DNA from 2 places in the Cupriavidus sp. 2KB_3 genome. Region 2 is predicted to be linked to the other one. Evidence: riboswitches for the same ligand, from Rfam matches in the RefSeq annotation. Region 2 holds a riboswitch; the other holds the start of a gene.

Region 1 (7,286 bases), on a different contig from region 2:
GTGCACATCCTGCGCCAGCCGGTTCGCGCCGGTGGCCAGCCGCTGCACCGGCCGGGCCAGCAGCCGCGCGCCCACCCACGACGAAATCACGATGGCGATGAACTGGAAGATCATGCCCGGATGCAGGGGCCAGAGCCCGTGCCACGGCGGGAAGCGGCGTGGCGCGCCGGGCGGCTCGCCGCGCCGGTCGGGATTGCCAGGGCGGAACATGCCGCGCTCCCCCGGCGGGCCGCCCTCGCCCCGATCCTCGTCTTCCTCGAAGCGCGGGCCGCGCTGCGGGGGCTCGGGTCGGCGGAATGGCTGGCCGGCGGCAGCGGCCTCCGAGGCCGCCTCGCGCATGCGCTCCTCCCAGCGGGGCGAGCCGGGGCGCGGGAAGAACCCCTCGATGACGGTCACGCCGAGGACGTGCACCGCCACCATGATCGCGGCCATGACCAGGAACAGCCGCAGGAACATCGAATCGAGGGGACGGCGCCGCACAGCGGTGTCCAGCCGGACGGCGGCGGAGGCGTTCGGCGGCGGGGAGGACGCGGCCATGCGTCAGGAATCCACGTTGACCGTGAAGACGTAGCCTTCGCCCCGCACCGTGCGGATCAGGGCCGAGTCGCGTGGGTCGTCGCGCAGCTTCTGGCGCAGGCGCGAGACCAGCAGGTCGATGCTGCGATCAAACACGTCGAGGTCGCGGCCACGCGCCTGGTTGATCAGCATCTCGCGGTCCAGCACGCGGTTCGGGTGCTCGATGAAGGTCAGCAACAGGCGGAACTCGGCGTTCGAGAGCGGCACGACCGTGTCTTCCTCGTCGAGCAACTGGCGCAACGTGGTGTTGAGGCGCCACGCGCCGAACTTGACCTCGTGCCCTGCGGGGGTGGGTGTCGCTCGACGCACATCCGCCCGACTGCGCCGCAGCACGGTGTGGATGCGCGCCACCAGCTCGCGCATCTCGAACGGCTTGGTCACGTAGTCGTCCGCCCCCACCTCGAGCCCGACCACACGGTCGGCCAGCTCGGCGCGGGCAGTCAGCATGATCACGGGGATGTCCGTGCGCTCGCGGATCTCGCGGCACAGCGTCAGGCCGTTCTCGCCCGGCAGCGAGAGGTCCAGGATCACCAGGTCATAGTGGTGCTGCGCCATGGCAGTGCGCATCGACGCCCCGCCTTCGGCCCCATCGGCCGCCATGCCGAACGTGGCCAGGTATTCGGCCAGCATGGCGCGGATCTGGGGATCGTCATCGACGATCAGCAGGCGGGTAGGCAAGGCGGGAGTGAGGTCCATGGCAAAACGGGAGGGATGGGAAACGCCGGCGGGCGATGCGGACAGCCGATGCGCGAAAACTGGCAGGGGCCCGCGCAACAGCCGGCGTCCAACTGTACCAGTTTGCAATATCGGCGCTGTGGCGGCTTTGTATCGGACTTGATACGTGCGCTGTGGATAACTTCGCCTGATAAAACGACGCCCCCGGCACTGCCGCGCCGGGAGCGTTCAACAGGGAAGAGCCAGGCACGCAAGCGTACCCAGCCGCACCGCTAACCGAAGGGCAGGCGCGGCACGGCGCCAGTCGCCGAGGCGTCTGACGCGTCGCCATATTAGAAAGCGCGGGGCGCGCGGTCTTGTCCGCCTTGTATCGGCGGTGATGCGTGGGCTGGGGCGAGGGTGCGGCTCAACCTGCCACGGGCTTGCCGGGCGCGCCCGGCGTACCCAGCAGCGCCTTGAGATTCGCCAACCGGTCCTTGGGGCTCATGGCCGGGGTCTCGTCGACAGGAGCTGGCGCCTCTTCGAGTTTCATTTCGGTGATGAAGCGCGAGGGTTCGCAGGAGTAGGTGTCCCGGGCGCGCTTGCGCTTCTTGCACCAGCTGATCTGGAGGCTGCGCTGGGCGCGGGTGATGCCCACGTACATCAGCCGGCGCTCTTCCTCGATTTTCTCGTCGCTCATGTCTTCGTCCTCGCGCGCGTGGGGCAGGATGCCCTCCTCCACGCCCACCAGGAACACGTGCGGATATTCGAGGCCCTTGGAGGCGTGGAGCGTGGAGAGCCGCACCGCGTCCGGGTCTTCCTCGCGGCCTTCGAGCATGCTCATCAGCGCCACGGTCTGGGTCAGTTCGAGCAGGTTCTTGCCTTCGTCGCCAAAGCCGTCGGCGTTGTCGAAGCCGGTGGCCTCGCCCTCCCCGGCTTCGGCTTCCGGGCGCGTGCCCTTGCGCTTGAGCCAGTCGAGGAATTCGAGCGTATTGGTCCAGCGCGACTGGGCCTGGCGTTCGTCGAAGGTATCGTACAAGTACGATTCATAGTGGATGCCGGCCATCATGTCGTCGAGCAGCACGGTGGCCGGATCGGTCTTGGCGCGGTCCGCCAGCCGCACCATCGACTCGCAGAACACACGCAGCGGCTCCAGCTGGCGCGGCTGGAGCTTGCCTTCGATGCCGCCCATCATCGCGGCCTCGAACAGCGACACCTTGGCCTGCCCCGCGAACGTGCCGAGGGCCTCCAGCGTGGTGTTGCCCACGCCGCGCCGGGGCGTGGTGATGGCGCGGATAAAGGCGGGGTCGTCGTCCGGGTTGGCAATCAGCCGCAGGTAGGCGCAGATATCCTTGATCTCGGCCTTGTCGAAGAAGCTCTGTCCGCCGGACAGCACGTACGGAATCCGCTCGCGCCGCAGGATCTGCTCGAACAGCCGCGCCTGATGGTTGCCGCGATACAGGATGGCGTAGTCGCGGAACTGCGCGCGGCGCTCGAACTTGTGGGCGGACAGGCGGAACACCACCGACTCGGCCTCGTGCTCCTCGTCGTTCATCGGGTGGATGGCGATCGGGTCGCCCATGCCGTGCTCCGACCACAGCTTCTTGTCGAACAGCTTGGGATTGTTGGCGATGACCGCGTTGGCCGCCTCGAGGATGCGCACCGTGGAGCGGTAGTTCTGCTCGAGCTTGATGACCTTGAGGTCCGGGAAATCGGTCTGCAGGCCGCGCAGGTTGTCCAGCGTGGCGCCGCGCCAGCCGTAGATGGCCTGGTCGTCATCGCCCACGGCCGTGAACGCCGGCGCGCGCAGGTGCGAGCCGCCGGCCAGCAGCTTGAGCAGCGCGTACTGGCAGGCGTTGGTGTCCTGGTATTCGTCGACGAGGAAGTAGCGCAGCCGGTTCTGCCATTTCAGGCGCACGGTCTCGTCACGCGCGAACAGCTCGGCGGGCAGGCGGATCAGGTCGTCGAAATCCACCGCCTGGTAGGCGTGCAGCGTGGCCACATAGTTGCGATAGACCGTGGCGGCCTGGTGCTCGTCGGCATTGGCGGCCTGGGCCAGCGCGGTCTCGGGGTCGACCATGCCGTTCTTCCACAGCGAGATCGTGCCCTGCACGCTGCGGATCAGCTTCTTGTCCGTGGTGGCGAGCTGCTCCTGCACCAGCCCGAAGCAGTCGTCCGAATCCATGATCGAGAACTGCGGCTTCAGGCCGACGTGCTCGGCCTCCATACGCAGGATCTGCACGCCGAGCGAGTGGAAGGTACAGACGGTGAGCTGCTTGAGCGGAATCCGCTTGCCCTCGCGCGTGGTCTTGCCCTCCATCAGCTTGCCGATGCGCTCCTGCATCTCCTTCGCCGCCTTGTTGGTGAAGGTGACGGCGGCGATGTGGCGCGGCTCGAAGCCCTTGTCCTCGATCAGGTGGGCAATCTTCTGCGTGATGACGCGCGTCTTGCCGGACCCGGCGCCCGCGAGGACGAGGCAGGGCCCGTCCAGATAGCGAACGGCTTCGGATTGGGCGGCGTTGAGTCCGTGGGTCATGGGTGGGCGGGTGCCGGATGGCGCACGCCTTTGGGGCGCGCGAAAGGCGTCGATGTTAACACGCAGGGTGGCCCGCGCCGGTGCCGGATGGCCGACATCCGCGGCGCGAGTGCTACCAGTGTTTCATCGCGGTAACACTTCGTAAATGTGACGCCTGAGTAAGCATCCGGGGCATGGAGATTGCCTCCTACGATCATGCGGGACCGGCGGCTGTGCGGTCCTGATGACAAATTCGGCACATTCGGAGGCGATCATGAAAACAATGCGAACCCTGGCGAAAGTCACGCTGATCGGTGTCACCCTTGCGGCCTTTGGCGGCTGCGCGGACATGAGTCCCAAGACACGCAACACGGCCATTGGCGCGGGCGTTGGCGCGCTCGGCGGCGCGGCGTTGACCAACGGCAGCGCGCTCGGCACGGTGGGTGGCGCGGCGGTGGGCGGCGTGGTGGGTAACGTCGTCACGAAGGATCGTTGATCCGGCGCGGCACGCGCCTCCGGGGCGGCGGCGGGTAGTCCTTACCCGCAGGCGGCAGGAATTACCGCCGCGCACTCCCCGGCCCTTAGCAAGGTGGCGTTGGCGCCGCGTTGACAAAGGTCAACCCGTCCCGTACATTCACGCGCATCCAACCGGGAGAGCGCGCAGCCATTGCGCCGCCGAAGGGGTATCACCCGAAAACTCTCAGGCACCACGGACCGGTCGGATCGGCATGCAACATGCACACGATGCATGCCGCACTCTGGAGAGCGACACCCGCCCGTGCCCAGGCATGGCGAGCGTGTCCACCGAAGGGGCGCGCGATGCGGCAAGCCGCATCGTAATCTCTCAGGTATCGAGGACAGAGGGGTCATCCGCCGCGGCGGATTGGTGGCATTGCCATCGATCCCCACGGCGGATGACCCTTTTTTCGTTTTCGCTGCCGTATTCGCTCCAGAGGATTTCCCATGACGCTCCAGGCCACGCCCCTTAACGCCATCCACCGCTCGCTCGGTGCCCGCATGGTCGATTTCGGCGGCTGGGACATGCCGGTCAACTACGGCTCCCAGATCGAGGAACACAACGCGGTGCGCGGCGATGCCGGCATGTTCGATGTCTCGCACATGTGCGTGGTGGACCTGTCCGGCCCCAACACGCGCGCCTTCCTGCGCGGCCTGCTGGCCAACAATGTCGACAAGCTCCAGACCCCGGGCAAGGCCCAGTATACGTGCATGCTCGACGAAAAAGGCGGGGTCATCGACGACCTGATCGTCTATTTCTTCGCCGAAGACCGTTTCCGCCTGGTGGTGAACGCCAGCACGGCGGTGGGCGACATCGAATGGATCACGGCCCGCAACGCGGCCACCGGCAGCGGCGTGACGATCACCCCGCGCCGGGGCGACGTGGCGCCGGCCGGCGTGGGCAAGCTGGCGATCATCGCCGTGCAGGGCCCGAACGCGCGCGCCAAGGTCCACCAGGCCTTCCCCTCGACCCAGCCGGCGGACGCGCTCAAGCCGTTCAACGCCGTGGTGGTGCAGGACCCGATGATGGGCGAGCTGATGGTGGCGCGCACCGGCTATACCGGCGAGGACGGCTTCGAGCTGGTGGTGGAGGCCGAGAACGTGGCCGGCATCTGGGAGAAGCTGCAGTCCGTGGGCGTGCGCCCGGCCGGACTTGGCGCGCGCGACACGCTGCGCCTGGAGGCCGGCATGAACCTGTACGGCCAGGACATGGATATCCACACCTCGCCGCTCGACGCCGGCCTGGCCTGGACCGTGGACCTGCAGAGCGAGCGCGATTTCACCGGCAAATCCGCGCTGCTGGCGGCCGGACAACATAAGACATTTGCCGGGCTGATCCTGCGCGACAAGGGCGGGGTGCTGCGTGCGCACCAGAAGGTGATCACCCCCGCCGGCGACGGCGAGATCACGAGCGGCACCTTCAGCCCGTCCCTCTCCCAATCCATTGCCTTTGCCCGGCTGCCGCAGGGCGTTGTGCCCGGCACCGAGGTCCAGGTCGAGATTCGTGACCGCAAACTGACCGCGACTGTGGTTAAACTGCCGTTTGTGCGCAATGGCAAGGCACTCGTGAGCTGAGGCATCCGCCCGGCTGACACCAACGGTCGCCATCACGCCTGCCCGGCTGGCCCCGGCAGGCGAACCGAAACAAGACAAACACTGCATTCCCGGAGAACCCGTCATGAATTTCCCTGCTGACCTGAAGTACACCGAATCGCACGAGTGGGTGCGCGTTGAAGCCGACGGCACGCTGACGATCGGCATTACCGACCATGCGCAGGACGCGCTGGGCGACATCGTCTTCCTGGAGCTGCCCGAAGTCGGCAAGTCGGTAGGCGCCGGCGACGCGCTGGCCGTGGTGGAGTCCGTGAAGGCCGCTTCCGACATCTACGCCCCGGTGGCCGGCGAAGTCATCGCCGTGAACGAGGCCGCGAGCGCCGCGCCGGAATCCGTCAACGCCAACGCCTTCGACGCGTGGCTGTTCAAACTGAAGCCGGCCAATGGCGACGATGTGAACGGCCTGATGACCGTCGACGCCTACAAGGCCAGCGTCGGCGCCTGACGCGCTGTACCAGCCGTCTCCCGAGCCAGGAGGCGGCGCCCGAGATGCCCGCGCGGCGGCCAGGCTGACCACCTGCCGCCCCGCCCCACGAGACACTTGCCATGAACGCCCCTCTTCCCATGAACGCCGCCCAAGGTAGCCGGCCCACGCTGGCCGAACTGGAGGCGCGCGACGCCTTCGCCGCCCGTCACATCGGCCCGGACACCGCCGAACAGCAACACATGCTCAAGGTGCTCGGCTACGAGACGCGCGCCGCGTTGATCGACGCCGTGGTGCCCGCCGCCATCCGCCGCCGCGACGGCATGCCGCTCGGCGAATTCACCGAGCCGCTGACCGAGGAAGCCGCGCTGGCCAGGCTGCGCGGGCTGGCGAACAAGAACCGCGTGCTCAAGAGCTTCATCGGGCAGGGTTACTACAACACGCTCACGCCGGGCGTCATCCTCCGCAATATTTTCGAAAACCCGGCCTGGTACACGGCCTACACGCCGTACCAGCCCGAGATCTCGCAGGGCCGCCTGGAGGCGATGCTGAACTTCCAGCAGATGGTCACGGACCTGACCGGGCTGGACATCGCCAATGCGTCGATGCTGGACGAAGGCACTGCCGCCGCCGAGGCGATGACGCTGCTCCAGCGCGTGAACAAGCACGCCTCGAACACGTTCTACGTGGCGGACGACGTGCTGCCGCAGACGCTGGAAGTGGTACGCACGCGCGCACTGCCGCTGGGCATCGAGGTCAAGGTCGGCCCCGCCGCCGAGGCCGCCGGCGCCCATGCCTTCGGCGTGCTGCTGCAATACCCGGGCGTGAACGGCGACGTGGCCGACTACCGTGCCATCGCCGATGCCGTGCACGCGGCTGGCGGCCTGGTGGTGGCGGCGGCGGACCTGCTGGCGCTGACGCTGATCGTCGCGCCGGGCGAATGGGGCGCCGACGTGGCCGTGGGCAACTCGCAGCGCTTTGGCGTGC
Region 2 (7,286 bases):
GCATCGAGCACGAAATCGGTGTTCATGGAACTGCTGACCCGCCAACCAACGATGCGCCGGGCGAACACGTCGATGACGAAGGCCACGTACAGCCAGCCCTGCCAAGTCGAGACGTAGGTGAAATCGGAAACCCAAAGCTGATTGGGTCGGTCGGCCTTGAACTGTCGATTGACGCGATCAAGCGGACACGGCGCTCGCGTATCGCTTGTGGTCGTGCGCACCACCTTGCCGCGGACGACACCGCGCAGCCCTCGGCGGCGCATGAGCCGCTCGACGGTGCAACGGGCCACCGGAATGCCCTCACGGTTCAATTGCTTCCAGACCTTGTCGGCGCCATAGACCTGCATGTTGGCTTGCCAGACGCGCTCGACGTGCGCGATCAGAACATCGTCACGCCGGGCTCTGGCACTGCGCAGGGCGGGATTGCACCGCTGCGCCGCGTAACGCCAATAGCCCGACGGGGCGATCCGCAGCACCTTGCAGATCGGCTCGACCCCGAAGCTGTCTCGGTACTTGTCGATGAAGGCTCTCATCACTTCAATCGGCGGTCGAGCTCCGCCTGCGCGAAAAACGCGCTGGCCAGCTTCAGGATCTCATTGGCCTTGCGCAGTTCCTTGACTTCACGCTCCAGCGACTTGATACGCTGCTGCTCGCTCGTGCCAGGGCCTTCCCGCTGCCCCGTATCCCGCTCATGCTGGCGAACCCAGTTCAACAGCGTTTGCGGCGTGCATCCTATCTTTGCGGCTATGGATTCTACGGCCGCCCACTGGGACGGATGATCGCCTCGCGACTCGGCAACCATGCGCACGGCTCGCTCGCGAACCTCCGGGGAAAACTTGACTGGTTTCTTCATCGTGGCTCCATTCTCTCAAGAAGTGGAGCCTCCACTAAACCCGGGGCGGTTCAGTGCCTTTTGAGTCTCGGTGTAGTAGATCCTGCGCCTCTGTTTCATTTTCAACACCTCCACTGCTCACGCAGCATCTAGTGTTGCATCGACCCATTGAATCCACGGCCAGTTTCCGCCGCTCGCCATCGCTGTGGACCGGTCATTCGAGCGGCGGCTCTGCATCGAACAGCGGACCTTCACGGGCATCGTCGTCACCCCACCCATGACACCACATCCTTGCTTAGCTTGTCCTTGTCACCGTGCCGTCGCTTTCACCCCGCCGAAGTGGGTCAGCCGCGTCGGTCAGATTTCGGCTTCTCATGCTGCTTTCGCCCAAAGGCTTGGCGCTGGATTTGGGGCGGAACGGCGTACGTACCTCAGACGTTAGCGAAAACTCACTTTCCGCGTTGCTTCGATAGAGGGCATCGCCTGGTGGAAGATCCGTGTTCGAAGCTTGTGCGTGCGAAGCATCTACTCAGCGATCCTCTAAGGAAGCTCGTGGGCAATAGCACACCACGGGGAGCCGGGCACGGCGAATGGCGTGGCTAAGGGAATTTTCAGGCGTCTGGAGGGGTGAGACCATACATTTGGAAAGCCCACTAATGCTCATGAACGCGCTCTAATGTTTCCAACAGCGTTTTAATGTGCAAACGGGGGTTTAATGTCCGAGGTCAACCGCGCTTCTGCGGGGCTCTATAATTCATCCGTCGTTTCACTGCACACTGAACTATGGAATACGCTCCCGGCATCAGCCAGCTTGCCGGCCTGCTGGCCGATCCCGGCCGTGCGGCCATGTTGTGGGCGCTGATGGATGGCAGCGCCCGGCCTGCCGGCGAGTTGGCGATGATTGCCGGGCTGTCGGCCTCCTCCACGAGTGGTCATCTGGCCCGCATGTCCGAAGGCGGGCTGCTGGCCGTGGAGACGCGCGGGCGCAATCGCTATTACCGGCTGGCCACGCCCGAAATCGGTGTGGCGATCGAGGCACTTGCGTCGGCGTCGCTGGCCAGCCAGCCGCCGCGCGTGCGTGCCGTGCCGGTCTCCCGCACCGCGCCGCCGGCGCTGCGCCAGGCGCGCACCTGCTATGACCACCTGGCCGGGGAACTTGCGGTGGGTCTTTTCGAACGAATGTCCGAAGCGGGCTGGCTGATCGTGTCGGGCAGCACCGTCGACCTCAGCGCCCCCGGCGCGGAGGCGATGGGGCAGCTTGGCATCGACCTGGGCGCCACCCGCCGCAAGCGCCGGCAGTTTGCCTGCACCTGCCCGGACTGGAGCGAGCGCAAGCCTCATCTGGGCGGGGCGCTCGGCGCCGCGCTGCTCGACAGCCTGCTGGCTCATGGGTGGATCGAGCGTACGGACACGTCGCGCGCCCTGCGCGTGACGCCCCGCGGCCAGCGCGAAATCGTGAACGTGGCCGCATGAATGATATGAATACCGAAGCCAGAGGAGGAGCAGATGGCAATTGAACTGGACGACGACGCGCAAGACGCCATCAGCCGGCTATTCGCGCTGATCAACCTCGGCGATAGCGCCCAGACCAGCCGGCAATTCTCGCTATTCGAGGAAGCGCTGGAAGACGCCGAGGAAGACGAGATCGATGCCGCCGGCCTGCTCTGGCAGGTCAAGGACATCATCGACTGGGAATCCGGCTACTACGTCGACTGGAAAGACGCCGAGTCCTTCATCGGCTGCCTGAACCAGCTTTGCGAGCGGATCGACCTCGAGGTGGACTGGGGCACCGAGGACACCGAGGACGAGGACTTTCTGGAAGGCACGAGCGTGCCCGAGTTGATGGAAATCGTCACCACGCAGCTGCGCATGGCCGGCTACACGCTATGGAACTGGGATACCGGCGGCGACGCCTACGGCGGCTGGATCACCCGCAGCGAGGACGACGAGGAGATGCTCGAGATCGCCGAGACGCTCGGCTTCGACATCCGCCCCGGCGACCAGCCTTACTGACCAGCCGACCGCGCGGGAACTCAGTCGAGCCCGATCACCACGGCGCCGCCATCATCGTCCGGGGTATCCGCAATGTCGGGGGCATCCGTGCCCGCCAGCGCCTTGGCACGTGGCGCCGGGCGCCGGGTCTCCGGCACGCCCAGCGTTTCCTCCAGCACGGTGAGGAAGGCCCGCACGCTCGGCGGCATCAGCTTGCGGGCCGGCATCAGCACGTACACCTTCAGCGGGGACGACGTATAGCCGGGCAGCACGCGCACCAGTTGGCCGTGCACCAGATGCTCGTGCACGAAGCGCGGCGACATGCGCGCCACGCCCAGCCCGTCCAGCGCGGCCTTGAGGCGGACTTCGGCGTTATGCGTGGAAATGCGCGGCGAAACATCCATGGCGAAGGTTTCCACGCCGTCGCGCAGAAATTCCCATTGCACGTCGTCAAGGTTGCCCAGCGTCGGCCAGCCCTTCAGGTCCTGCGGCGCACGCGGCAGGCCGTGCTCGCGGATCAGCGCGGGTGCCGCATAGAACGCACGCTCGATCAGCACCACCCGCTTGCTCGCGAACGAGCTGTCGTGGAGGTTGGTGTCGGTCATGACGAAGGCGAGATCGTAGCCGTGGCGGATCAGGTCGGGCTGATCCCAGCTCATGTCGAGTTCCACGTGCAGCGACGGGTGCAGCTTGAGCAACCTCGACAGCGAGGCCGAGAGGTGCTGCGAGCCCACCTCGTAAGGTGTGGCGATGCGCAGCGTGCCGCTGACCTCGGCGCTCACCGAGGCAGCCTCGGCGCTGATCTCGCGCAGTTCACCGAACAGCGGCGCTACGCGGTCATAGAGCTGCTGGCCGCGCTGGGTCACGCGCACGCGCCGCGTGGTGCGCTCGAAGAGGCGCACGCCAACCTGGGTTTCCAGCCGGGCAACCGCCGCACTGGCCGATGACTTGGGCACTTCCGCCAGTTCGGCTCCCTGCGTGAAGCCGCCCCCTTCCACTACGCGGCAGAAGATTTCCCAGTCTTTCCAGTCGATCGATTTCATGCAACACCTTGGTCTTCGCGTGCCTCCAGGCACGGCCGGATTGTCCCACAGCACGAACAATCCTGCCGGTTGAGACTCAAGGCTCGGGAAAACATTGATTGATAACAATTCGTGTTACCGCATACGATTCCCGCATCCGCCCCGAGTGGGGTGTCTTGTGGAGTTGCAATGCTGAAAGTCGCCGTCCTTCTCATCGCCGGTGCGTTTTCCACGGGTGCGCTCGCGGGCGCCAAGTGCGACAAGCATCCGAAGTCCGAATGGATGCCCGAGGCCGACGCCAAGGCCAAGATCGTCGCCCAGGGCTACAACATCAAGAAATTCAAGGTGGACGGCAACTGCTACGAGATCTACGGCACCACCAAGGACGGCAAGAAGGCCGAGATCTACTTCGACACGAAGACGCTCGACATCGTGAAGTCCGAGATCGAGAAGTAAGCATGTCCGTCCCGGCTGGCCAGCTGCGCGAAATCGCCACGCTCCGCGTCTGGGACGGCGTGGTGCGGCTCACGCATTGGAGCGTGGCAGCCATCGTGTGCTACGGCATCATCGACGATTCCGGCGACCAGATGCACCGCCTGCTGGGCTACGTGGCCGCCGGACTCGTGCTGTTCCGCATCCTCTGGGGCTTCATCGGCAGCGAACACGCGCGCTTCCGCGCCTGGCTGCCGCGCCCTGCCGGCGTGCTGGCCCATGCCCGGGCCATGGCCCGGCGCCGCGCGCCGCGCTTCATCAGCCACACGCCGCTCGGCGCGGTGATGATGCTGGCGATGTGGACGCTGATCCTGCTGCTGGCCGTCACCGGCTGGCTCTCCCGCCTCGACCCGTTCTGGGGCGAGGACTGGCCCATCGACATCCATCGCTGGCTCTCCAACACGCTGCTCGGGCTGGTGGTGGTGCACGCGCTGGTGGCCATCGTTGCCAGCGTGGCCGGCAAGGAAAACCTGATCGGGGCGATGATTACCGGCCGCAAGCCACGCAACCTCGACTAGCCGGGGTTGCCGGAGCAGCGATCCCCGTGGCATAGTGCCCCCGTCGTACCCGTTTTACCCGCGTTATCGGGAGAGACCGTTCCTGCCGCCCGGCAGGCCGGCGCCGAAGGAGCAACCGCCCCGGAAACTCTCAGGCCAAAGGACCGGTAACGCCATTGCACTCTGAAGAACCCCGGCTCGCGTCAGCCGACGGTACCGAAGGAGCAAGCGATGCGCCCGCGCGCATCGTGAATCTCTCAGGTCAAGGACAGAGGGGGCGTGCGTCGCGCATGGTGCGCCACGTACCCCCCATCCATGACGTCCTGGAAGACCTGACAACATGAAGACAATCGCAGTCATCGGCGGTGGCATCACCGGCGTGACGACCGCTTACGCCCTCGCCAAACGTGGTTTCGCGGTCACGCTGCTCGAGCGCCATCGCTACGCGGCCATGGAAACCTCGTTCGCCAATGGCGGCCAGCTCTCCGCGTCGAACGCCGAGGTCTGGACCCACCGCTCCACGCTGGTCAAGGGCATCAAGTGGATGCTGCGCAACGACGCGCCGCTGCTCGTGAACCCCCGTCCCACCTGGCACAAGCTGAGCTGGTTCGCCGAATTCATCGCCGCCATGCCGCACTACCGGGCGAACACGATCGAGACCGCCCGGCTGGCCATCGCCGCCCGGGCGCACCTGTTCGGCTGGGCCGAGGCGGAAGGCATCGACTTCGACCTCAAGCGGCAGGGCATCCTCCATATCTACCGGGACAAGGCGGGCTTCGACCATGCCGGCGAGGTCTCCCGCCTGCTGGCCGAGGGCGGCCTGCCGCGCCGCGCGGTCACGCCCGAGGAAATGCGTGCGATCGAGCCGACACTGGCCGGCCAGTACTACGGCGGCTACTACACCGAGAGCGACGCCACCGGCGACATCCACAAATTCACTTCCGGCCTGGCCGCGGCGGCCCAGCGGCTCGGCGTGGTCACGCGCTACAGCCAGGACGTGCAGACGGTCACGTCGGACGGCCGCAGGGCCACCATCACCGTCCGCGACGGCGCGCAGGGCACCGCAACCACCTCGACGACCTTCGACGCCGTGGTGGTCTGCGCCGGGGTGGCCAGCCGGCAGTTCGCCGCGCAGCTGGGCGACCGCGTGAACATCTACCCGGTGAAGGGCTATTCGATCACGGTGAACCTGCCCGACGCCGCCAGCCAGGCTGCGGCTCCTACGGTCAGCCTGCTCGACGACGAGACCAAGCTCGTGACCAGCCGGCTGGGCGTGGACCGCTTCCGCGTGGCCGGCACGGCCGAGTTCAACGGCATCGACCGCGACATCCGCGCGGACCGCATCCGCCCGCTGATCGACTGGGTCAACACCTGCTTCCCCGGCGTGAGCACGCGCAGCGTGGTGCCGTGGGCGGGGCTGCGGCCGATGATGCCGAACATGATGCCGCGCGTGGGGCGTGGCCGGCAGGCCAACGTGTTCTACAACACGGGGCACGGGCATCTGGGGTGGACGTTGTCGGCAGTGACGGCCGAGATGGTGGGCGATGTCATCCGGCAGGCGGCAGGCGAGCGCGCGACGGTGCGGACGGGCCTGGCACTGGCTGGCGAGGGCTGATCGATCGCAGGAAACAAAAAAGCCCGCGACTTTCGTCGCGGGCTTTTTTGCTGAAACTTTGGTGCCCAGGAGAGGACTCGAACCTCCACAGTGTTGCCACCGCTAGGACCTGAACCTAGTGCGTCTACCAATTCCGCCACCTGGGCAAGGTGAGCGGCGCATTCTACATGACCTTGCGGATTTTGCAAGCCCCCGCGCGCCACTACGCCTGCAGGCCCATGTAGATCTTCCCATCCTGAACGAAGCGATTGCGCCCGGCGCGCTTGGCCTGGTACATCGCGCTGTCCGCCCGGTGCAGCAGGGGCTCCAGCCGTGGCGCGTCCGGCACCGCGCAGGCCGCGCCCACGCTGATCGTGACGAACGGCTGCACCGGCGTGCCGTTGTGCGGGATCTCCAGGTCGCGCACCGCCGCCACCATGCGGCGCGCCACGTTGCGCGTCTCGTCCTGCGACGCGTCCGGCAGCACCACCGCGAACTCCTCGCCGCCCAGCCGCGCGCAGAACTGCTCCCCCGCCAGCACGCTGGTCAGCGCGGTGGCCACCCGGCGCAGGCAGTCGTCACCGCAGGGGTGGCCGTACAGGTCGTTGTATTGCTTGAAGAGGTCCACGTCGAGAATCAGCAGCCCGATCGGCGCGTCCGTCTCGAAGGCCCGGGTCACGGCCAGCAGGGACTCGCGCTGGAAGAAGCGCCGGTTCGGAATGCCGGTCAGCGCGTCGATGTCGAGGTCCGCCTCCACGCGCGAGAGCCGCGCCTCGGTCTGGCCGAGCTGGGCCGTCAGCGCCAGTTCGCGCGACTGGTAGCGGCTGATGTCGCGCATGAAGACCAGCGTGCCGATG

The links. Region 2 has a riboswitch for glycine ahead of AB4120_RS26780 (D-amino acid dehydrogenase). Riboswitches for the same ligand answer to the same signal wherever they lie in the genome.
Region 1: it holds a riboswitch for glycine, as region 2 does, so the genes downstream of both, gcvT (glycine cleavage system aminomethyltransferase GcvT) here and AB4120_RS26780 (D-amino acid dehydrogenase) in region 2, are expected to answer to the same signal.

Annotation. Positions count from the first base shown of each region.
Region 1 is NZ_JBFRHD010000016.1:49,474-56,759, reverse strand. It holds gene AB4120_RS17855 (ATP-binding protein) at 1-537, opposite strand, end outside; gene AB4120_RS17850 (response regulator) at 541-1,272, opposite strand; gene AB4120_RS17845 (UvrD-helicase domain-containing protein) at 1,658-3,766, opposite strand; gene AB4120_RS17840 (glycine zipper 2TM domain-containing protein) at 4,020-4,241, shown strand; glycine riboswitch at 4,385-4,472, shown strand; glycine riboswitch at 4,494-4,616, shown strand; gene gcvT (glycine cleavage system aminomethyltransferase GcvT) at 4,709-5,836, shown strand; gene gcvH (glycine cleavage system protein GcvH) at 5,940-6,320, shown strand; gene gcvP (aminomethyl-transferring glycine dehydrogenase) at 6,422-7,286, shown strand, end outside.
Region 2 is NZ_JBFRHD010000034.1:29,503-36,788, reverse strand. It holds one part of gene AB4120_RS26810 (IS3 family transposase) at 1-565, opposite strand, end outside; AL1L pseudoknot at 459-575, opposite strand; one part of gene AB4120_RS26810 (IS3 family transposase) at 565-853, opposite strand; gene AB4120_RS26805 (ArsR/SmtB family transcription factor) at 1,616-2,305, shown strand; gene AB4120_RS26800 (DUF6630 family protein) at 2,339-2,845, shown strand; gene AB4120_RS26795 (LysR family transcriptional regulator) at 2,866-3,867, opposite strand; gene AB4120_RS26790 (PepSY domain-containing protein) at 4,036-4,302, shown strand; gene AB4120_RS26785 (cytochrome b/b6 domain-containing protein) at 4,305-4,856, shown strand; glycine riboswitch at 4,914-5,012, shown strand; gene AB4120_RS26780 (D-amino acid dehydrogenase) at 5,176-6,450, shown strand; tRNA gene AB4120_RS26775 (tRNA-Leu) at 6,510-6,596, opposite strand; gene AB4120_RS26770 (GGDEF domain-containing protein) at 6,653-7,286, opposite strand, start outside.